Regions from separate parts of the Variovorax sp. V15 genome, predicted to be linked through region 1. Evidence: predicted binding sites of a transcription regulator. Region 1 holds the regulator's gene; the other holds the start of a gene.
What was found. Region 1 encodes NrdR, which represses ribonucleotide reductase genes. Its sites were predicted from a motif close to CACNANATNTNGTG; they were not measured.
Positions count from the first base shown of each region.

Region 2: the regulator NrdR is predicted to act here: its motif matches at 3,441-3,454, upstream of ACAM57_RS26985 (ribonucleoside-diphosphate reductase subunit alpha).

Region 1 covers NZ_AP028659.1:2,797,310-2,809,047, reverse strand. Annotated here, with positions in the region: gene ACAM57_RS13175 (DUF748 domain-containing protein) at 1-2,017, opposite strand, end outside; gene ACAM57_RS13170 (lytic transglycosylase domain-containing protein) at 2,687-3,523, shown strand; ZMP/ZTP riboswitch at 3,565-3,688, shown strand; gene glyA (serine hydroxymethyltransferase) at 3,730-4,974, shown strand; gene nrdR (transcriptional regulator NrdR) at 5,017-5,460, shown strand; gene ACAM57_RS13155 (type IV pilin protein) at 5,491-5,952, opposite strand; gene ACAM57_RS13150 (pilus assembly protein) at 5,963-9,109, opposite strand; gene ACAM57_RS13145 (PilX N-terminal domain-containing pilus assembly protein) at 9,130-9,828, opposite strand; gene ACAM57_RS13140 (PilW family protein) at 9,831-10,637, opposite strand; gene pilV (type IV pilus modification protein PilV) at 10,634-11,176, opposite strand; gene ACAM57_RS13130 (GspH/FimT family pseudopilin) at 11,173-11,676, opposite strand; gene ACAM57_RS13125 (hypothetical protein) at 11,735-11,738, shown strand, end outside.
Region 2 covers NZ_AP028659.1:5,665,625-5,677,362, forward strand. Annotated here, with positions in the region: gene ACAM57_RS26970 (nitrogen regulation protein NR(II)) at 1-1,009, shown strand, start outside; gene ACAM57_RS26975 (sigma-54 dependent transcriptional regulator) at 1,015-2,589, shown strand; gene ampD (1,6-anhydro-N-acetylmuramyl-L-alanine amidase AmpD) at 2,576-3,187, shown strand; gene ACAM57_RS26985 (ribonucleoside-diphosphate reductase subunit alpha) at 3,537-6,461, shown strand; gene ACAM57_RS26990 (ribonucleotide-diphosphate reductase subunit beta) at 6,653-7,912, shown strand; gene ACAM57_RS26995 (histone H1-like DNA-binding protein) at 8,109-8,618, shown strand; gene ACAM57_RS27000 (carbohydrate kinase family protein) at 8,719-9,621, opposite strand; gene ACAM57_RS27005 (zinc-ribbon and DUF3426 domain-containing protein) at 9,688-11,217, opposite strand; gene prmA (50S ribosomal protein L11 methyltransferase) at 11,301-11,738, opposite strand, start outside.

The DNA of each region.
Region 1 (11,738 bases):
CGATCTCCACCCTGCCCTCGGCCGCCAGCGGCTTGAGCACGATGTTGCCCTTGTAGTCGAAGCGGCCGGGGTCGGAACGCCCGGAGCCGATGCGGCCCGAAACCTCCAGCGGCGAAGTCGTATTGGTTTCGGGCGCGAGCTTCTGGGCGTGCAGCTTGAAGGCCGTGACCTCGACCGTCACCGGCGTTGCGCCTGCCTTGTCTGAATAAGAGAGCGCGCCGTTGTCGACCGCCAGCGTGCCGACGGTCAGCGCCCAGGGCTTGGTGTTGGCACCGGCCTGCGGCGTTTCGGCGGCCGCGGGCTTGGGTGCGGCGACCTTGGCTTCGGCCTCCTTCGTGCTGCCGCCGGCGGGCGTCTTGAGCCAGCGCTCGAACATCCAGCGCTTCTCGCTGTCGCGCTCCACGCGGATCTTGGGATTGGTCGCGGTGAACGAAGCCACGTTCAGCGTGTGCTTCGTCATGTCGGCCTCGGCGTCGACCAGCTCGAAGCGCCCGACACTGGCCAGCGCGGTCTTGCCCTGGGTCAGCGCCAGGCCGTCGGCAGCAACGCGGCGCGCCTTGAACTTCAGGTCGGGCTGGGCCCAGGCGATGTCGATCTGGCCGCTGAGCTTGCCGTCGAGCGTGGGCTCGAGGCTCTGCGCCAGATAGGGGGCGGCCAGCGACAGCGGCAGCGCGTCGACCTCGGTCTGCACGTCGGCCACCTTGTCGGTGGCGCTGCCCTTGAACTTGAGCGAGGCGCCGGCGACGGCAGTGCTGCCGCTGAATTCGGCCGGCTTCTCCATCGGCCAGGTGACGCCCGCGACGTCGATGCCGAGGTCGGTCAGGTCGACGGCTGCGGCGGGGTTGACGGTTTCGTCGCGCCAGCCGATGCGGCCGCCGTTCAGGGCCACCTTGTCCACATGCACCTTCAGCGCCGGCTTCGGCGCGGGCTTGCCTGCCGCCGGCGCGCTAGCCGCCGCGGCGGGCGGCGGGGCGACCTTCTCCGCCGCACCGGTCGCCGGGTCGGTCGCGAGCAGGTTGAGCCTGCCGGCCGCGTCGCGGGCCACGGCGAGCTGAGGGTTGGCCAGGGCCACCTCGCTCAGATGAAACACCGACTCCAGCGGACGCACGTCGGCCAGCCCCAGCTTGAGCGACTCGAAGGCCAGCAGGTCGCGCCCGCGCGCGTCGGCGACCTTGGTGGTGTGGGCCTCGACCGTGCCGGTGATCTTCAGCCCGGTAGTGGCGGCCTGCTCGAAGCCGATCTTCAGGTCGGCGTCCAGGCTGCCCGCCTGCAGCTTCACCGGCAGGCCGCCCGGGATGTAGCCGAGGTACGGCACCAGGTCGAGCCCCTTGAACTGCACGTGGGCGTCGGTCTTGCGGCTGTCGGCGAAGGGCGTGGTGAAGGCGGCCGAGTCGAACTTGCTGCCGTTGAGCGCGAAGGCGAGCTTGGGCTCGGTGTTGATGTCGCGCTTGGAGTCGAGGTTGCTCAGGAAAGGCACCTTGAGCACGAAGTCGCGCAGCTCGTGCTTGCGCTTGACGGTCTGGTCGTCGAAGTCGACCGAGCCGCCATTGATCGCGATGTTGTAAATGGCGAAGCGCGCGGGCTTGGCGTTCGGGTCGGGCGGCGGGCCGGCCGCGAGCCTGGCCAGGATGTCGTCGATGTCGTATTTGCCGTCGGCCAGGTGGGTGAGCAGGATGGCCGGGCCGTCGATGGTGACGGCGTCGATCACCGGCGCGAGGCGGAAGATCGACTGCAGCTCGGCGTCGGCATAGATGCGGTTGACCGCCACCTGCGGCTTGCTGCCATCGGCGGTGGCGATGCGCAGGTCGTCCAGCGTGAGTTCGAGGGTCCAGGGCTTGAAGTCGATCTTGCCGACGGTGACCTGGCGGCCGAGCTTCTCGCTCGCGATCTTCTGGAGCTGGCTCTTCGCGATCGGCGGCACTGCCAGCCAGGCGATGACCCAGATGGCCAGCAACGCAAGCAACGCGACGATCCCACGCCGCACCCATTTGTTCTGTTTGATCGAAGCTACGTCCATCGCTGGAGTGTGCCGCAAACATGCGCCGACGCTAGGTACGCAGAAAGGACGCAGGCCTCGTCGCGGAAGAATTACCGAAGAAAGGTCTTCATCGGGTCTCCCAGATGAAGAAAGCCCGGTGAGTCGACGGAATGTCTAGTCACCGGCTTGATGGCGGGCCCAAAACCCATGCCATCGATTCGCGCGACGGGAAGTCAATGGTTCCCGCCGTGCTGGCAGCAAGAGATTGCCACCGTGGCTCCTCGACCGCCGAACCCTCGGACTTGCACCTCGGGTTTCCCGGGCCTCGGAAGAACGCCTGAAAAGCCAGGCCCGTCCAGATTAGGCGTCGCTCCCTCCGATTGCAAACGTGTTTTACAAAGGGATTTCCCCTAAGCCGAAACGCCTCGGTGAGAGCCATTTTTTAAACAACTATTAGCATAAGAAAACAAATACTTATACTTGACCGGGTATTTAGCCACGCTAGAATCCGCGCTGCCCTGACTGCCCGACGCAGAGGGGCCACCTGAATCCGCTGCCGAATTCCCCCGGCTTGATCAGGCCGCCGCGCTCCCAACCAACCCCACACTCCTTGCGCGGAGCCTGATTCGTACCAATCCAAGCGCCGCTGCCTTCATCCCTCGCCTTCGATGGCGTTGCGAATCGGGTGCCGCACAGAAAGGAAGAGCGATGAACAAGGCGTTTGATGTCACGGCCCGCGGGCTACGGACTTTCCTGTCCGACGTGGCAGACGGCTTTTTTGAAATCACCCACAACGGGTTTGCACTGGTCGGTCTGGCCATCGTGTTCGCGGCCCTCGCCCTGGTGGCGCGGCCCGACCTGCGCAAGACCGGCGAAGAGGAGCTGATGGGCTGGCTGCAGTCGCGCAAGCCCGCGCCCGAAGCCACCGACCTCGAGCCGACCGCCATCGAGCGCACCACGGCCGCGAGCCCCGCCGACCTGCCCAAGCAGCAGGCGGCCGTGGCCTACTGGCTGAGCAAGAAGTACCGCGTGGCCGCCGAGCCGCTGAGCGTGCTGGTGGCCGAGGCCTACGGCATCGGCAAGCGCACGAAGATCGACCCGACCCTGATCCTCGCGATCATGGCCGTCGAATCCAGCTTCAATCCCTTCGCCCAGAGCCAGGTCGGCGCCCAGGGCCTGATGCAGGTCATGACCCGCGTGCACGGCGACAAGTACGAAAGCGCGGGCGGCACGCTCACCGCGTTCGACCCGGTCACCAACATGCGCGTCGGTGTGAAGGTGCTGCAGGAATGCATCGCCCGCGCCGGCTCCCTCGAAGGCGGCCTGCGCTACTACGTGGGCGCGGCCAACCTCGAGGACGACGGCGGCTACGCCGCCAAGGTGATGGCCGAGCACGAGCGCCTGCTGCAGGTCGCCAACGGCCGCGCGCCGTCGACGATCACGCCGACCGTGCGTCCGCAGCCGATCCCGGTGGCGGCGCCTCCCGCCAAGCGCGAGGAAGGCAGCGAGCCGGCGAAGGTGGCCCTGCTCTCCTCCGTTTCCTGAAGGAGTTTTCGCCGCGCGGGTACAGCCTCCTGAGCTACACTCGCCCGGTACGCGACTGGCGATAGGCGCAGCACTCTGCAAGGTGCCCCGCGCTGACGTGGAATACCACTGGGAAGCGTACCGCCTGGTCACACAGGCGTTCAGCCGTTCGCCTGGGCAGCCCTTGTTTGGTTGAAGAACAAGGACCTCGTCTTCAAAGGACTGCCATGTACCAACGCAATATCCTGGTCGAACAGACCGACCCCGAAATCTGGGCCGCGATTCAAGCCGAGAACGCACGCCAGGAACACCACATCGAGCTGATCGCCAGCGAGAACTACGCCTCCCCGGCCGTCATGGCCGCACAGGGCTCGCAGCTCACCAATAAATACGCCGAGGGTTACCCGGGCAAGCGCTACTACGGCGGCTGCGAGCACGTCGACGTGGCCGAGCAGCTGGCCATCGACCGCGTCAAGCAGATCTTCGGCGCCGACGCCGCCAACGTGCAGCCGCACTGCGGCGCCTCGGCCAACGAAGCCGTGATGCTCGCCTTCCTGAAGCCCGGCGACACCATCATGGGCATGAGCCTGGCCGAAGGCGGCCACCTGACCCACGGCATGCCGCTGAACATGAGCGGCAAGTGGTTCAACGTCGTGAGCTACGGCCTGAACGACAAGGAAGAGATCGACTACGACGCGATGGAGCGCAAGGCGCATGAGCACATGCCCAAGCTGATCATCGCGGGCGCCTCGGCCTACTCGCTGCGCATCGATTTCGAGCGCTTCGCCAAGGTGGCCAAGGACGTCGGCGCGATCTTCATGGTCGACATCGCCCACTACGCCGGCCTCGTGGCTGCGGGCGTGTACCCCAACCCGGTGCCGCACGCCGACATCGTCACCTCCACCACCCACAAGAGCCTGCGCGGCCCGCGCGGCGGCATCATCCTGATGAAGTCGCAGCACGAGAAGGCCATCAACAGCGCGATCTTCCCGGGCCTCCAAGGCGGCCCGCTGATGCACGTGATCGCCGCCAAGGCCGTCGCGTTCAAGGAAGCCATGTCGCCCGAGTTCAAGGCCTACCAGCAGCAGGTGGTCAAGAACGCCCAGATCGTGGCCGAGACCCTCACCCAGCGCGGCCTGCGCATCGTGAGCGGACGCACCGAAAGCCACGTGATGCTGGTCGACCTGCGCGCCAAGGGCATCACCGGCAAGGAAGCCGAAGCCGTGCTGGGCAGCGCCCACATGACGATCAACAAGAACGCGATCCCCAACGACCCCGAAAAGCCGATGGTCACCAGCGGTGTGCGCATCGGCACCCCCGCCATGACCACCCGCGGCTTCAAGGACGAAGAGGCCCGCATCACTGCCAACCTGGTTGCCGACGTGCTCGAGAACCCGCGCGACGCGGCGAACATCGAAGCCGTGCGCGCCAAGGTTCACGCCCTGACCAGCCGGTTCCCGGTCTACCGCTGATCTGTTGTCGGCCCGTAGAAAGAAGAAAGAAGTCCTGGCCGCATGAAATGCCCGTTTTGCGGCCATCTTGAAACGCAGGTCGTCGAGACCCGCGTTTCGGAAGACGCCGACTTCGTCCGCAGGCGCCGCCAGTGCAGCGCCTGCGACAAGCGCTTCACCACCTACGAGCGGCCCGACGTCAACTTTCCCGTGGTCGTGAAGAAGGACGGCAGCCGCGCCGACTTCGACTCGACCAAGGTGCGCGCCTCCATGATGCTGGCGCTGCGCAAGCGCCCCGTGAGCATCGAGCAGATCGACAACGCGCTGCTGCGCATCGAGCAGAAGCTGCTGGCCAGCGGCCTGCGAGAGATCGACTCGACCAAGGTCGGCGAACTCGTCATGCGCGAACTCAAGAAGCTCGACAAGGTCGCCTACGTTCGCTTCGCCTCGGTGTACCGCAGCTTCGAGGACGTGGACGAGTTCCGGCAGCTGCTGCGCGACATCTGATCGACGCTGCCGCCCTTCCCCGGCCGGCCCTCAGCGGGTCCAACATAGCTGAACCAGCGAATCCGCGACGCTCGTGCGTCCTCCGGCCAGCTTGACTCCTTGATGGTTCACCGTGAGCGTGCCGCACTCGTCTGCGGCTGAAGCGCCCTGAGGTACGGCCTTCAGGGTGTAGCTGCTCTCGCTCCTGTCGACATAGCCGATGTCGTAGCTGGCCGAGCCGGACGACGGCGACTGCTTCAGCCCGGCCGGCAACGCAACGCTGGTGGGCGGATATCTGCCGTTGGCTGTCAGGTAGCGCTCGTTCCATTGCGCCGCCTGCAGCAGTTGCTGCTTCGCATCTGCACGCTTGGCCCGCAGCACATAACGCGTATAGCTGGGATATGCGATGGCGGCGAGGATACCGATCACCGCCGTCACGATCATGAGTTCGATCAACGTGAAGCCGCGCGAACGAGTTCGCCGGCCGGCTTGTGCTCCGGGATGGTTGTCCATGGTTTCCGTTTCAGTTGCTCGAGATCAGGCTGCGCCAGCCGAAGCGGCGTACGTTGTCCGGCCGCGTGACTGACTTGCAGTCGCCCGCGGCATTGCAGATCACGTCGGCGCCCTTCTGCCGGTTCTGGGGTTGCAGGACGAGGTCGCCTCGGCCGGAGCGGTTTCGGAACCCCGCGTAGGCGCCCACCGCGCCGGCCGTGGTGTACGAAATGCCCGCCGGCGCGGAGCCGCTGAAGAAGTCGATCAGCAGCGACCACCCGTCGTCGCCCGTTCCCGCCGTGCAGTCGACAGAGTTGCTGCTCGATCCAGGAATGGTTGTCGAGAACAGGCCGATGCCGCTGCCCAAGGCTTGGCCGGGATAGACGACGCGCTCGCCCGCCGTCGGCAGCTTCAGATACCAGCCGCGCCGGGCCTGCGAACCGCCGAAGCTCACGCCGTTGCGGGAGACGGTGCGCAATTCGGTATCGCCTTCGTGGACGGGGGTATCCCCGATGGTCTGCGCCACCAGGTCGGTGGAGGCCGCGGTGCCGGAGCTCCCGTTGGCCGGGTCACGAATGCCGTAAAGGTATTGGTCCGCAGTGGAGCTCTCGTCGCCCGAGGCGAACAGCCGTCCGGTGCCGAACACCACCATGTAGCCTCCTCGGGGATGCCCGACCACGAGGGGCGCTGCCGTGATCGGCTGGCTGGCGCCTGCCGCGAACAACGGCTTGTCGTCGAGGCCGGAGGCAGACTCCGAACCGGCCGCGCGGCGCTTGTCGAAGGGCCCGATGGTGGCCGTCCACCGGCGGCTGTCGGTGCTGCTGAGGTCGAACTTCCAGAGATTGCCGAGCAGGTCGCCGGCGTAGACGAGATCGACCTTGCCGTCGCCGTCATGGTCGACCGGACGTGGCGCGGACAGCCCGTTGCCCGTGTCTTTCCCCTGCGTGGCCGGGGCGGGAATCTTGAGGATCTCCTTGTCGCCATCGAGATACTGGATCCACAGCACGGCTTTCTCGCTCTTGCTGTTGTAGCCGTTGCCCAGGATCAGGGCCTTTCGGTCGTTGCTCAACTGCGCGACCTGAAGCGCCCGCCCCGAGAAGGAATCGAGCGCGGGCTGCTGGAACTGATGGCCCAGGTCGTCATCCGCAAGCGCGGTCGTGTCGATCAGCGCGATGCTGGCGGCCTTGCGCTCGTCGACGTTCTCGGGCCTGGTGACGTCGAGCACGAAGTAGCCCTTGCCACCCGCGCCCAGCGTGCCCACCAGCAAGGACTTCCAGTTCGCCGCCTTCTGCTCGTCGGTCGTCCTGACCGGGGATTTCTGCCCCATGTAGATGTCGGCGACGAAGGGACTGCCGTCGACGTAGTACCGATGGGTGTAGCCGGCTTCGCTGAGCCGGTTGAGATTCGGCGCCGCCGCCGTGCCGTAGAGGCCTTCGGGCACGTAGGCGAACGCCTCCTTGCCGGTGCTCGCATTGAAGGCATGCAGCATGCCGTCGTTGGCGCCCACATAGACCATCGGCGCGCGGGGGATGGCCGCGAAGGCCGCATAGGCGTCGCCGGTGAAGCCGCTCTTCGGCTGTCCCGCGTACCAGACGCTGGAGCCCACGATGTCGCCAAGCACATGGCCGCGCTTGCGGAACTGGCGGCCGGTGCCCTCGTTGCTGCGATCGCCGCGCAGGAAGTCGAGCACGGCCCTGCCGAAGGCGGTGCTCTCGGCGCCGGTGTCGGTGCTGGCCTTGAGCGCGGCCTTCTGAGCGTCGCTCAAGTCGGCCCACCTGAAAGGCACGCCCGCGCCGGTGGTCGCCGCGCGGCCCGCCGACGCGGCGGTGGTGCCGGAGAAGCTGAGCACGACGCGGTCCCGGTCGTGCGCGCCGGCGCTTGCCATTTGGGTATCGAGGAGGTCGCGCGCCGACCAGTCGGATTTGGCGACCAGCTTGCCGTCGGTGCCGAACTTCTTGGCGCCGAGGTTGCCGGACCAGTCGGCCGTGTCGTAGCCGGCCTGATAGACGGCCGTGTCGGTCGACACCCTCGATGCGCTTGCAGCGATGGAGGTTAGAGGCGTGCTGGTGTCGATCAGTATCCTGCCGAGGATGGATCTGACGGCGTTGCGAAGCGCCTGGGCATTCGACGCTGGAGTGAACGTGCCGCGGCTGTTGAGCGCGGTATGCCAGAGATCCACTCGGTTGTGATAGGGCCATGAGACCGAGCCATCGACCAGCCCGGGGTAGTCCCCGCTGTAAGTGGGCTGCATCGCGGTCGCCGAAATAGACGGTCGCCCACCCCATTCCACCGTATTGAGCCCGATGGTGTAGGTCGTCAGATGCTGCCAGGTAGCCGGATTGTTCTTGGGGTTCCAGTATTCGGGCACGGTCGTCGCGCCGACTCTTACGTCGCCAGCTTCGGCAATAAGCTTCTTCAACTTATTCGGTATGCCCGGCTGCAGATCGGTGGCCCAATAGTGAAAGGCCAAGTCCGCCAGCGTCCCCTGCCAGCCCTCCCCAAAGTTATCCTTGTACGGTGCTCGCGGCTCATAGATCACGGAGTCGGGCAAGAGGCGACGCGTTCCATCTTCGTTCCCGAAGCCCTGCGTTCTGCCGATGCGTCCGAACCCGTCCGTCAAAAGGATATGGAAAGACCTGCGACAGCCAGACTGCGTAGCACCTTTCACTCCCGGGTCGTCCGAGTAAGGGCTGTACTGATCAGTGGTCTTCATGTAGTCGCCGGCACGGATCATCATCCGGTCCGCAGCCCCCGAGCCGGAAAGTTGCAGGCCACTCAGCCAGGCCATGAAGTTGTTGCGGTGCGTGCCGTCCAGCACACGCATCAGGTTCGCGTTGACGCGACCACCTATCCGGCACGGGAATTTGTCATTCAGGAATGCAGCGCAGTTTCGATCCACGTCCCCCTGTTCCAGCGCCTGCCAGGCAAGGCGAATCCGGCCGTTCGGGATGCTGGCCTCGGAAAGCCCCTCCCTGAGCGCGGCCTTCACAGCTCCGATGTCGTCTCCGACGGCCATGCGGCTCGTGTTGTCGACCGACACGATCACATTCGGGACTGGCTCCCCCACCGCCGTGCTGCGAGGCATCTGCGAAAGCGGGTACTGCGCCGCGTAGGCCGCGGTCTGCGCCAGCATCAGGCCGCACACGACGGCGCCCCTCGAAAAAGTCTTGGTCTTCATATCCCTCTTCCTCCCCACTCTCAATTCACCCCGGAGACCGGGTCCGGATCGAAGGACACCTGCAGCTCGACCTTCGTCGCGCCGTCTTTGCCGGTGCTGCGCAGTCCCGTGGCAGTCGCCGTGATGCGATACAGCGGGTATTTGCTGTTCCGTCGGTCGATCACCTCGATCCAGTACCTGGCACCGGCCAGCGCCGGCCTGCTGGCCTTGGGCGCTCCGGTGAACTCGCCGTACCTGGCGGACTTCGCCTTGTAGGCATCTGCGCGCCAGAAGCGGTAGGCCTCGCTGCCGTGGGCGGCAGCGACAGAACCCGCTTCCGAGAAGTAACAGATGCCCCGATCGCAGCTGTTGGGGCCGTCGTTCATGTAGACGGTGACCCAGCCCGTATCCCGGTCGGGAAAGACGCGACCGTCCTCCGCCTTTCGGCAAGGCGCCGTGGCGAGCGCCGAGCACGCCACGTAGGTCTTGCTCGCGGAATCGAAGGCCAGTTGCCGGATGTCGCGCTCCGCATCCAGCAGCGCCGCCTCGGCGGCTTCGAAGGCGCGCTGGTACTCGCGCTGGTTGCCTGCCATCGATTCGAGAAGCACCGCGGTACGCGCCCCGCCGATCAGCAGCAGCGCCGAGAGCAGCAGCATGATCATCACGATGAAGAGCGTGAAGCCATGCTGCGCCGGCAGTTCGCGGGCCAGCCTGCGGGTGCCGATCGTGCTTCGCGCCATGCTCACAGCGCCCCCAGGTCGTTGCGCAGCGAGAACACTGCCGTGTAGACGCGCCGCAGCCTGCCGTCGCTGCTCGTCCTGGCGACCCCGTCGCAGTCGACATGGTTGCCTGCGGGGCTGCTCCTGGAGGTGCCCACGAGCTGCAGGCAGATGCGTACCGTCCGGACGTCGCGAAAGCCCGCGCCGACGTCGTCGGCCTTCACGTAGCCCGCCACCTGCCGGTTTCCGGACGTGCCGCTGACCCCATACATGACGTCGAAGCGCTCCACGCCGTCGATGACCGGCTGCGGCGTCGCATTGCCGCTGCCCTGGCACCTGAGCGTGTAGTTCGACACGGAGAACTCGCTGGTGATGAGCCGCGCATTGCCCCACGCTTCGGGATCGGCCCGGTCGTATTCGCCGCCCGAAGCACGCCCCGGCTCCTGGCCCAGGCAGTCCTTGAAATAGTCGGGGTTCGGCGCGTAGCCCAGCTTCAGCTTGTCGTTGGAGCCGTCCGCGGACTCCACGCCCTTGATCGCGAAGAAGGCGGGCTCGGCGGTCAGGTTGGTGCCCCGGTCGGCGCTGGTGCTGAAGTAGTAGAGCGGCTCGGTGGGATCGATGGGGATATAGCCGGCCTGCCGTATCTGCTGGCCCAGCAGCCTGAAAGCCAGCGCCGAGGACTGGTTGAGCGTGTTGACGTCGTCGCCGGTCATGGCGGTACTGCGCGTGCCGAGCATGGCCGCGATGGCGGCCAGCACGATCAGCATGCCGACGACCAGCGCGACGAGGAACTCGACCAGCGTGAAGCCGGATGGCGTTCGGCGCTTCATGGCTGCGGCACCGCGACGGCGACTTCGAGGCAGGCCTTGCCCGTGGGGCACTTCCAGTCCGGGTCGGGTGCGATCGGGTCGAGCACTGCCGGCTCGTCCCAGGCGACATGCAAGAACAGCATGCCGCCCGCCGTCGCGCTGGCCTTCACGTCGGCCACCCCGCCGGGCAAGGCAGCAGCTACCGCGCGCTTCCAGCCCCAGATATCGTGCGCCGCCAGTTCGGCGGCATTGCATGCAGCCCTGGCTCCCTCGCAGGACGGCTTGGGGCCGCTGGCTGCTGCGGCCGACCAGTCTGTCACGTACTTGCTGGGCGTCGTCGCCGCTGCTGCGGGATTGGCGCGGATGCGATCGGCCATGTCGCCGGCGAGTTGCATCGCGAGGTTCTGGTTGCTCGCGCCGACGCTGTCGACCAGCACGCGAACCTGGAAGCCGGCCAGCGCCAGCAGGCCCAGCGATAGCACGAGCAGCGCGACCAGCGCTTCGATCATCGAGAAGCCCCACTGCACCTGCCCCACCCGGCGAACGCGAAGGCGCTTCATGAGCATGCGCCGTCCGCCTTCACCAGCCGCATGCGCCCTCCGAGCGAAAGGCATACCGCGACGATCTTGGATGAATCCGCGCTGTCGGCCGGACGAAGGCGAAAACGGCCCCCGCCGGTCGAGTAGCCCATGGGGTCGAACGACATAGCGCCAGCCGCGCCCTTCTCGATGGAGACACGGCCGTCGGGGTCCTGGCGCTTGAGGAATTCGGCGGCGTCGCCGCTTCCGACCAGCGTCTCCCAGCCGCAGCTCCAGTCCCGGCCCTGGCACCCCGTGCGCTGCTGCATGGTCACCTTCACCCCTCGGCGAGCCGCCTCGGCGCGGGCGTCGGCGATGCTCGCCATCAGCGCCTTGGCCATGGCTTCGACCCGATACCGTTCGACGAGGCCGTTGAAACTCGGCAGCGCCAATCCCAGCATCACGGCCATCAGTACGATCACGACCATCATCTCGATGAGCGTGAAGCCTCGTTCGGACGCGCAGAATCCGTTGTTGTCCATATCGTGCCGCCCGCCGCCTTGCACCTGCGTGCCGGACGGGCGTTCCTCCCTGATTTCGATGG
Region 2 (11,738 bases), 2.9 Mb from region 1:
CGAGGGCCTGGTGCATGCGGCCAACCCCGCGGCCGACGCCATCCTCGGCCAGGGCCTGGCCAGGCTGACGCTGCCCTTCCCGCTGCATGCGCAGCCGGCCTGGCACGCACTCGCCGCGCTGGCCCGCCAGACCTTCGCGCGCCGGGCGCCGCAGACGGAGGAAATTCCGGTGGCGCAGGCGCGCGGCGCGGCGCGCGAGGTGCGCGTGCGCACTCGCCTCACGCCCGCGAGCGAGAAGCGCGCCGACAGCCTGTGCGTGATGTTCCTGCAGGACCTGCGCGAGCTCGAGGCCCGCATCCGCACCGAGAAGCTGGCGGCCATGGGCCGCATGTCGGCCGCCGTGGCGCACGAGATCCGCAACCCGCTGGCCGCCATCACGCAGGCCAGCGCGCTGCTCAACGAAGACCTGACCGACCCCGCGCACCGCAAGCTGACGAGCATGGTGCAGCACAACGCGCAGCGCCTGGCGCGCATCGTGGACGACGTGCTCGACGTTTCCCGCGCGCGCCAGCAGCGCGTGCTCTCGCTCGGCGAGCAGCTGGTGCTCGACCCTGCGGTGCAGGTGCTGGCCGAGGAATGGGTGCGCCAGACGCAGCGCAAGGGCGTGCTCATGTCGTTCGACGCGCCCGCCAGCGAGGTGCGCTTCGATGCCGAGCACCTGCGCCGGCTGATCGTGAACCTGCTGGACAACGCCTCGCGCTACGCCGGCACGCGCGAGGGCTCGATCCAGGTGCTGACCGCGCTGCAGCGCAGCGGCACCAGCCGCCCGAGCCTGATGGTGTGGAGCGACGGCGCACCGCTCGAACCGGCGGTGCAGCGGCACCTGTTCGAGCCGTTCTTCTCTTCGGAAAGCCGCTCCAGCGGACTGGGCCTTTTCCTGTGCCGCGAACTGTGCCGGCGGCACGGCGCCACCATCGGCTACGAGCGCCGCGCGCTGGTGCCGGGCGGGCCCGAGGGCAACGAATTCTTCGTCAGCTTCGCCCCCAGCGAAAACCGGCTGACACAATAGCGCCCGTGAGCAACTCCCCCTCTTCTTCCACCCAGCGGCCGGCGCAGATCCTGGTCATCGACGACGAGCCCGATCTGCGCACGCTGTACGAGCTGACGCTGCTGCGCGAGGGCTATCGCGTCGAGGCGGCGGGCAGCGTGTCGGAAGCCTGGCAGCACCTGGAGGCCGCGCGCTTCGACGCGGTGATCACCGACATGCGGCTGCCCGACGGGCAGGGCATGGAAATCATCCACCGCATCCAGAAGAATCAGCGCAGCGAGCGCTGCGTGGTGATGACCGCCTACGGCTCCGCCGAGAACGCGGTGGAGGCGCTGAAGGCCGGCGCCTTCGACTACCTCACGAAGCCGGTCGACCTCAAGCAGTTCCGCGCGGTGGTGGCTTCCGCCGTGCAGGCGCGGACGACGCCGCAGCCGCTGGCCAAGCCTGTGCAGGCGACGCCCGCTGGAAGCAACAGGGCCGAAGCAGAGGCGGCGCCCACGTCCGGCACCGGCATCGCCGCGCTCGACCGGCTGGTGGGCGAATCGGAGCCGATGCGGCTGGTCAAGTCACGCATCGCCAAGGTGGCGCGGGGCATGGCGCCGGTGCTGGTGCGCGGCGAATCGGGCACCGGCAAGGAACTGGTCGCGCGCGCGGTGCATGCCTGCAGCCAGCGCAGCGAAGGGCCCTTCGTCGCGGTGAACTGCGGCGCGATTCCCGAGAACCTGCTCGAGGCCGAGTTCTTCGGGGCGAAGAAGGGCTCGTACACCGGATCCTCGCAGGATCGCGACGGCTACTTCCAGGCCGCGCGCGGCGGCACGCTGTTCCTCGACGAAATCGGCGACCTGCCGCTGGCGATGCAGTCGAAGCTGTTGCGCGCGATCCAGGAGCGCAGCGTGCGCTCGATCGGCTCGACGCAGGAAGAAGCCGTCGACGTGCGCATCGTCAGCGCCACCCACAAGGACCTGCACTCCGAAGTGCAGGCAGGCCGCTTCCGGCAAGACCTCTTCTACCGCCTCAACGTGATCGAGATCGCGGTGCCCGCATTGCGCGACCGCCGCGAGGACCTGCCCGCGCTGTGCAACGCGCTGCTTTCGCGCATCGCACAAGACGGCGGGCTGCCGGTGCCGCACCTGTCTGACGAACTGCTGCGCCGCCTCGCGCAGCATCCGCTGAACGGCAACGTGCGCGAGCTCGAGAACCTGCTGCACCGCGCGGTGGCGCTGAACGACGGCGACGAGCTGCATCTGGATCTGATGGGCGGCTTCACGGCCGCGGCCGAAGCTGCCGCGTCCTCCGCGCCAGCCCCGCTGTCGCCCGTCGGTGCCGATGCGCTTGCCGTGCCGGCACCGGCGCCGAGTGCGCCCGTGGTGGCACCGCCCAGGGCCGCGCCGCCGCCGCTGCCCTCCGACCTGCAGGCCTACCTCGACCAGCAGGAGCGCGAGATTCTCGTGCGCGCGCTGCACGAGAGCGGCTTCAACCGCACTGCCGCCGCCGCCCGGCTGGGCATGAGCCTGCGCCAGATCCGCTACCGCATCGCGCGACTGGGCATCACCACGCCCAACGGCGACGATGGTGCGAACAGCAGCCATGCCGACGACTGAAGAAGCCCCCCCGGCGTCTGGCGACGCACTCTGGCGGGCCGGCTGGTACCGCTTCGCGAAAGCCCTGCCCTCTCCCAACTTCGGGCCCCGGCCGCGGGGCGCGCAGATCGACCTCATCGTGCTGCACTCGATCAGCCTGCCGCCCGGCGAGTACGGCGGCGACGAGGTGCAGAGGCTTTTCACCAACCGGCTCGACTGGAACGCGCACCCCTACTTCCAGGCCCTACGCGGGCTGGAGGTTTCGTCGCATTTCTACGTGCGGCGCAACGGCGAACTCTGGCAGTTCGTGAGCTGCGACGACCGCGCCTGGCATGCGGGCGTGTCGTCCTGGCGCGGCCGCGAAAACTGCAACGACTACTCCATCGGCATCGAGCTGGAGGGCCTGGAAGGCCAGCCCTTCGAGGAGCCTCAATACGAGACGCTCGCGAGCCTGTGCGCCGCCATCGCGCAGCATTTTCCGGTCGGGCACATCGCCGGCCACGAGCACGTCGCGCCGGGGCGCAAGCAGGACCCGGGCGCCGGCTTCGACTGGCGCCTGCTGCGCGAACAGCTCGGCTGGAATCCACAGATGTTTCCCGAGCAGGTGATCCGGCGCTAATTTTTTCAATCGCGCGGCGGCTTGCGATGCGACGCTCATGCGCCGCAGCAAAGAGAATCTTTCAAACGCGCGATGCAGCAACCATGCGCCCTGCAGGCCCAAATCGGCCTGCAAGCCACGGCCCATGCGGGTTGCAGGACCATAGGCCAGTATTCATGGGGCATCTTTGCAGGTGTTCTATTGCGGAAGTAATACCGGCAATCCTTGTATCCATTGGAAAACGCTACATCTAGTGGGTTGTACGCCCCGTGCACCCTAGATATAGTGTCCCCCGTCCGGTACCGTACACCGGTGCGGCGCCGGGCCAGGTGCCGCCATCCAACAAGAATTGCCAACTGAGAGGAAGCGAATGCAAACAGCCCTGAACCCCCAATCGACCCCGCGTGCCATCCCCTCCACGCCGTCGCAGCAGCAGCGAGACACTGCTGGCTCCCCCGCCGGCCAGAACCTGGCCCACTACCAGATCATCCGCCGCAACGGCGCCGTCGTTCCCTTCGAGCCGAACAAGATCGCCATCGCGATGATGAAGGCCTTCCTGGCCGTGCACGGCACGCAGGGCGCGGCATCGGCCAGCGTGCGCGAGACGGTCGACACGCTCACGCAGGGCGTGATCCGCGCGCTGGTGCGTTCCCGTCCGGGCGGCGGCACCTTCCACATCGAGGACGTGCAGGACCAGGTCGAGCTCGGCCTGATGCGCGGCGGCCACCATGAGATCGCCCGCGCCTACGTGCTGTACCGCGAGCGCCGCACGCAGGAGCGCTCGAAGCAGGGCGAGCAGGAAGTGCCGGCCGCTCCCGCGCTGCACGTGCTGGACAAGGGCGAGCTGGTCGCGCTCGACCTGAACGAGCTCAAGAGCCTGATCGAGTCGGCCTGCGAAGGCCTGGGCGACAGCATCACGGCCGCTCCCATCGTCGCCGAGACGATGCGCAACCTGTACGACGGCGTGCCGCTCGACGAGGTCTACAAGGCCTCGATCCTGGCGGCCCGTACGCTGATCGAAAAAGACCCCGACTACACCTTCGCCACCGCACGCCTGCTGCTGCACACGATCTTCAAGGAGATCATCGGCCGCGAAGTGCTGCCCGCCGAACGCGCATCCGCCTACGCCGACTACTTCCCGCAGTTCATCAAGAAGGGCGTGGACAACGACCTGCTCGACGAGAAGCTGCTGCAGTACGACCTGCCCCGCCTGGGCGCGGCCCTGAAACCCGAGCGCGACAACCAGTTCGACTACCTCGGCCTGCAGACCCTGTACGACCGCTACTTCCTGCACGTGCGCAAGACCCGCATCGAGCTGCCGCAGGCCTTCTTCATGCGCGTGGCCATGGGCCTGTCGCTCAACGAGATCGACCGCGAAGCGCGCGCCATCGAGTTCTACGAGGTGCTGTCTTCGTTCGACTTCATGTCGAGCACGCCCACGCTGTTCAACGCCGGCACGCTGCGCTCGCAGCTGTCGAGCTGCTACCTGACCACGGTGCCCGACGACCTGGACGGCATCTATGAGTCGATCAAGGAAAACGCGCTGCTGTCGAAGTTCGCCGGCGGCCTGGGCAACGACTGGACCCGCGTTCGCGCGCTCGGCAGCCACATCAAGGGCACGAACGGCGAATCGCAGGGCGTGGTGCCCTTCCTGAAGGTGGTGAACGACACGGCCGTGGCCGTGAACCAGGGCGGCAAGCGCAAGGGCGCCGTCTGCACCTACCTCGAAACCTGGCACCTCGACATCGAGGAGTTCCTGGAGCTGCGCAAGAACACCGGCGACGACCGCCGCCGCACGCACGACATGAACACAGCCAACTGGATCCCTGACCTGTTCATGCGCCGCGTGATGGAAAAGGGCACCTGGACGCTGTTCTCGCCCTCCAACGTGCCCGACCTGCACGACCTGTTCGGCGCCGAGTTCGAGAAGGCCTACGTCGCCTACGAAGAGAAGGCTGCCCGCGGCGAGATCAAGCCGAGCCGCACCATCCAGGCCACCGATCTGTGGCGCAAGATGCTCACGATGCTGTTCGAGACCGGCCACCCCTGGATCACGTTCAAGGATGCCTGCAACGTGCGCTCGCCGCAGCAGCACGCCGGCGTCGTGCACTCGTCCAACCTGTGCACCGAGATCACGCTGAACACCAGCGACACCGAAACCGCCGTGTGCAACCTGGGTTCGGTGAACCTGCTGCAGCACCTGAAGGACGGCAAGGTCGACCAGGAGAAGCTGAAGAAGACCGTGTCGACCGCGATGCGCATGCTCGACAACGTGATCGACATCAACTACTACGCCGTGAAGAAGGCGCGCGACTCGAACCTGCGCCACCGTCCGGTCGGCCTGGGCCTGATGGGCTTCCAGGACGCGCTGTACGAACTGCGCATTCCCTACGCTTCGCAGGAAGCCGTGCAGTTCGCCGACGAGTCGATGGAAGCCATCTGCTACCACGCCTACTGGGCCTCGACCGAGCTGGCCAAGGAACGCGGCAAGTACTCGAGCTACAAGGGCTCGCTGTGGGACAAGGGCGTGCTGCCGATCGACTCGCTCGACCTGCTCGAGAAGCAGCGCGGCGGCTACGTCGAGGTCGACCGCTCGGCCACCCTCGACTGGGACGCGCTGCGCTCGAAGATCAAGGCCGACGGCATGCGCAACTCGAACTGCGTGGCGATTGCTCCGACCGCGACCATCTCGAACATCATCGGCGTGGACGCCTCGATCGAGCCCTGCTTCGGCAACCTCTCGGTCAAGTCGAACCTGTCGGGCGAATTCACCGTGATCAACCACTACCTGGTGCGCGACCTCAAGCGCCTGGGCCTGTGGGACGACGTGATGGTGATGGACCTGAAGCACTTCGACGGTTCGCTGCGCCCCATCGACCGCGTGCCGCAGGACGTGAAGGCGCTCTACGCCACCGCGTTCGAGATCGAGACCACGTGGCTGGTGGAAGCCGCCGCGCGTCGCCAGAAGTGGATCGACCAGGCGCAGTCGCTGAACATCTACATGGCCGGCGCATCGGGCAAGAAGCTCGACGACACCTACAAGCTCGCATGGCTGCGCGGCCTGAAGACCACGTACTACCTGCGCACGCAGAGCGCGACGCACGCAGAGAAGTCGACGGTGCAGTCGGGCCGCCTCAACGCGGTGTCGTCGGGCAACGGCGAAGCGACTTCTTCCTCCGGCATGAGCGCGCTCGAAGCCGCTGCTGCTGCGGCAAAGGCGCAGATGAGCGCGATTCCCGCCACCGACATCGCGTTCTGCGGCGTGGACGATCCGACCTGCGAAGCGTGCCAATAAACGCTTCGGTGCTCGCGACAACAACTCAGTGAGGTGCTCGCGAAATCGCGCGACGTTCAATCAATCAAGGCATTGACTGACATCGCGCGATGCATGCGAGCAACATAACAACCACATAAATGGCGTGCGATGTGAACGAGCACTTTGCAACTCACATCGTTACTCCGATAATTTGAGCATTGGATTTTTCTATGTTGACCTGGGACGAAGAAGTCAAGCCCTCCTTACCAAAGGATATGCAACAAGGTTTGCAGCACCACAACGCATCGACCGGCGGATTGCCCGCAGGCCGTTCGGTGGACGCTCCGGCTTCGTCTTCGATTGCGCAACCCGCCCTCCGCACCTTCAGCACGCTCGATGACGGCGCGCAGGTGCGCCCGGTTGCCACCGCCGCTCCTGCAGCAGCAACGCCCGCAATCGCCGCCCAATCCACCCAGCGCGTCAAGGCTTCGGACAAGCGCATCATCAACGGCCAGACCGACGTCAACCAGCTGGTGCCGTTCAAGTACAAGTGGGCGTGGGAGAAGTACCTCGCCACCTGCGCCAACCACTGGATGCCGCAGGAAGTGAACATGACGCGCGACATCGCGCTCTGGAAAGATCCGAACGGCCTGAGCGAGGACGAGCGCCGCATCGTCAAGCGCAACCTCGGCTTCTTCGTGACCGCCGACTCGCTGGCCGCCAACAACATCGTGCTGGGCACCTACCGCCACATCACGGCGCCCGAATGCCGCCAGTTCCTGCTGCGCCAGGCTTTCGAGGAAGCGATCCACACGCACGCGTACCAGTACATCGTAGAGTCGCTCGGCCTGGACGAGAGCGAGATCTTCAACGCCTACAACGAAGTGCCGTCGATCCGCGAGAAGGACCAGTTCCTGATCCCGTTCATCGACGCCATCAGCGACCCCAACTTCCACACCGGCACGCCCGAGGCCGACCAGAAGCTGCTGAAGTCGCTCATCGTGTTCGCCTGCCTGATGGAAGGCCTCTTCTTCTACGTCGGCTTCACGCAGATCCTCGCGCTGGGCCGCCAGAACAAGATGACCGGCGCCGCCGAGCAGTACCAGTACATCCTGCGCGACGAGTCGATGCACTGCAATTTCGGCATCGACCTGATCAACCAGCTCAAGCTCGAGAACCCCGGCCTCTGGACGGCGGAGTTCAAGGCGGAGATCAAGGCGCTCTTCCTGCGCGCCGTCGAGCTCGAATACAGATACGCCGAAGACACCATGCCCCGTGGCGTGCTCGGCATGAACGCCTCCATGTTCAAGGGCTACCTGCGCTACATCGCCAACCGGCGTGCACAGCAGATCGGCCTCGAAACGCTCTTCCCGAACGAAGAAAATCCGTTCCCGTGGATGAGCGAAATGATTGACCTGAAGAAAGAGCGCAATTTCTTCGAAACCCGCGTGATCGAATACCAGTCGGGTGGTGCGCTCTCCTGGGATTGAATCTTTCGAAAAGAATTAATGAATTCAAGAATTGCCCTTGCCACCGATCGCGCCGAAGAGCGCGGCATGGACGAGGGCTCAGGTGTTCATGGTGCTGGAGCAAAGATTCCAACACCATGAATCGCTTCACGTTACCCAACGTGCGTGGAGTGCTTCAATAGGTTGATTTTTTCAACTTGATCAAGGAGAAATAGAAATGGCAACTGCAAAGAAAGCTCCGGCTAAGAAAGCCGCTGCAAAGAAGGCTCCGGCTAAGAAGGCCGTCGCCGCCAAGAAGGCTCCTGCCAAAAAGGTAGCCGCCAAGAAGGCACCGGCCAAGAAGGTCGCGGCCAAGAAGGCTCCGGCAAAGAAGGTAGCAGCGAAGAAGGCAGCACCGGCGAAGAAGGCCGCTGCCAAGAAGGCTCCTGCCAAGAAGGCCGTAGCGAAGAAGGCTCCTGCCAAGAAGGCCGTAGCGAAGAAGGCGCCTGCGAAGAAGGCCGCTGCCAAGAAGGCGCCTGCGAAGAAGGCTGCTGCCAAGAAGGCCCCTGCCAAAAAGGCTGCGGCCAAGAAAGCCGCGAAAAAGCCTGCTGCCAAGAAGCCTGCTGCGAAGAAGGCTCCCAAGGCCGCTGCTCCTGCCAAGGCTGCCGCCGTAGCGCCTGCCCCTGCGGCGCAAACGACGCTGAACCCCCAGGCAGCCTGGCCGTTCCCCACGGCCAGCAAGCCCTGAGTTTCTCAGCGGCCTTGAAGGCAAAAAGCCCGGCACCTCACGGTGCCGGGCTTTTTTTATCGCCCCTATCGCCCTTCCAGGCGCTCTCTCAAAGAGAAGATCAGACGCCCAGCGCCTTGCGATCGATCTCGTAGTTCTGCGGGCCACGCTGCGCAATCTTGATCGCGCCGACCTTGTTGCCCAGCGCCGCGCACTGTGCGAGCGGCCAGCCCTTTTCCAGACCGAAGAGCAGCGCGCCACGCCATGCGTCGCCGCAACCCGTGGGCTCGACCACCTCGGTGGCCACCACGCCCGGCACGTGCTCGCGCTCGCCATCGGTCCAGATCTCGCAGCCCTCGGCCGCCAGCGTGACCACGAGGCCGCGCACGCGCCTGGAGATCTCCGCAAGGCTCCAGCCGGTGCGCTGCGACAGCATCTTTCCTTCGTAATCGTTCACCACCACCCAGCTCGCCAGATCGACGAAATGGCGCAGCGCCTCGCCGTCGAACATCGGCAGGCCCTGGCCCGGATCGAACACGAACGGGATGCCCGCTGCGGCGAACTGCTCAGCGTGCTGCAGCATCGCGTCGCGGCCATCGGGGGCGATGATGCCGAGCTTGATGTCCTCGCGCGCAGCCACCTTGGTGACGTGCGCCTGCTGCATCGCGCCGGGGTGGAAGGCGGTGATCTGGTTGTTGTCGACGTCGCTCATGATCATCGCCTGCGCGGTGAAGGTGTCATCGAGCTGGCGCACGAACTCCGTGCTGATGCCCAGCGAGCGCATGCGCTCGAGGTACGTGGCGCCGTCGCTGCCCAGCGTGGCCATAGGCAGCGCCGTGCCGCCCAGCGCATTGAGGCTGTAGGCGATGTTGCCCGCGCAGCCGCCGAAGTCGCGGCGTAGCGTCGGCACCAGGAACGACACATTGAGGATGTGCAACTGATCAGGAAGGATCTGGTCGGCGAACCGGCCCTCGAAAGTCATGATGGTGTCGAATGCGAGGGAACCGCAAATCACTGCTGCCATGGTTAGCCGTTGGTGTGTTGAGTGATGGATGAAAGCGAGAAGGACACACGCGCGCACGCGCCCCGCTCAGGGATAGAAAGCCTCGACGCGATAGCCCGCGACGGGCGGCAGCGCCGCCGCTTCCGAAGCGGACAAGGTCAGGGGCAGCGAGGCCGCGCGATCCGCGCGCGCCTGCAACACGGCCGGAGCGCCGTAGTCCGCCGGCATCAGCACGCGGCGCACCACGGCGCGCTCCTGCGTGTCGAGCAGCGAGAGCTCGACGGCCGGCATCGCGAGCGGCACCGTGGCGCCGTTGCGCAGGGTGAAGCTCAGGCGGTAGTCGTTGCCGCCGCTCTTCTCGCGCGCGAAGGCCGCGCCTTCGATCACGATGTCGCCGATCTGGCGCAGCGCGCCGAGCTCGCAGCCGGTGTACTGGCACAGCGCCGCAAGCGCGGGCCGCAGGTTGGGCTGGCGCGCGACGATGCCGTCCCGTTCATGGCGAACGATCTGCAGAACCAGCAACAGCGCCGCAAGAACCGCCAGCAGGACCAGCAGCACCCGCACACCCCTGCGCTGCCAGAAGCCCGGTGCCTTTTCCAGCGGCTCGTCGTCCTCCGCGAAGGGATGCCCCGGCGGCGGCTCGAAGATCGGCGAGAGCACCGGATCGGGCTCGTCGGCTCCGCTTTCGGTCTCTTCCCGCACCACCAGGGCCGGCGATGCCTTCGCGGCCGCACGCTCCTCGCGCGCCTTGGCGCTTGCGATCTTGGCCGACTTTGCACGAGCCCGGCGCAGCGCCTTCTGCATCTGGACCTGGTCGTGTTCCTTCTCCAGTTGCTCGCGTTCGTCCGCGGCACCACCGTCGTCGGCGGCGTCGTCATCGCTCGCACGCTGGATGAGCGTGCGCGTCTTGACGATGCGCGGCGTAACCGGCAGCGGCGGCGCCGGTGGTGGCGGCGCGGGCGGCGGAGACGCGAGATTCAGGTCGATGTTCGGAAACGGCGGCAGCGTGCTCGGCGGTGGCTTCCAGGCGGGCTGCGTGGCGTCGAGGTCGGACCACGGCTCGTCGGCGGCGAGGCCGTGCTCGGGCAGGGTCAGCGAGAACGCGGGCAGCGGCGACGCCGGGGCAGGAGGCGGCGACTGCACCAGCGGCGACACGGTCTTCGGCGTGGGGTCGAGCACCAGGGCATCCGGCGGAAGCAGGTGCTCCTCGTCCGTGAGCCAATCCTTGCGCTGGCGCTGATGCTCGGGCTCGTCGTCAAAGAAGTCCGCATCCTCGGCGGATGACGACAGGGGTTGCTCCGGCTCCTCGAGTCCGGGCTCGGCCGGGGGCAAGGGTTCCGGTGCAGGCGAAGGCGCGGGAGGCTCGGGCGAAGGCGCCGGCTCCGCAGCAGGCTGCTCGACCAGCCCCGGCATGAAGCCACTGCCCTGCACCGCCGGCGACCCACCAGGCGCGACCGCTGTCCCGCCGGTCCCTTCGGATGTCTCGTGCAGGTCGAGCGTCGCGTCGAACACGTTGCTGCAACGGCCGCAGCGCACCCAGCCATCCGAGATGCGAAGCTGGTCGCGCACCACCTTGAAGGTGGTGGTGCAGGCAGGGCAGCGCGTGACGAGACTCATGACCGGGCGATTGTAGGGTTGGGCCCTCGCCGCGCGAGGGGCTCAAGGCCACGCAAGAAACCGGCCGCGTGCGCCGCAGCAACTCAGCAGCGGGCCGTCATGAGGATCCAGCCGTCCTCGCTGTCGCTGACTTCGAGCACCGCGTACGGTGCGTAGGCTTCCTTCAGTTCGTCGGCCTGGCGTTCGAGGATGCCGGCCATGACGAGCGAGCCGCCCGACTTCACATGGCCGCGCAGCAGCGGCGCGAGCAGCTTGAGCGGCGTGGCCAGGATGTTGGCCAGCACGATGTCGTATTCGCCCTTGGCGGCGTCGGGCAGGCCGGCCTTGAGCTTCACGCCGTTGGCTTCGGCGTTGAGCACGGTCGAGGAGACCGCTGCTTCGTCGATGTCGACGGCATCGATGTCGGTGGAGCCGAACTTCGCGGCGCCGATCGCCAGGATGCCGGACCCGCAGCCGTAGTCGAGCACGCGCCTGCCGGCCAGGGCCCCCTCGCCTCGCGTCGCGATCCAGCGCAGGCACAT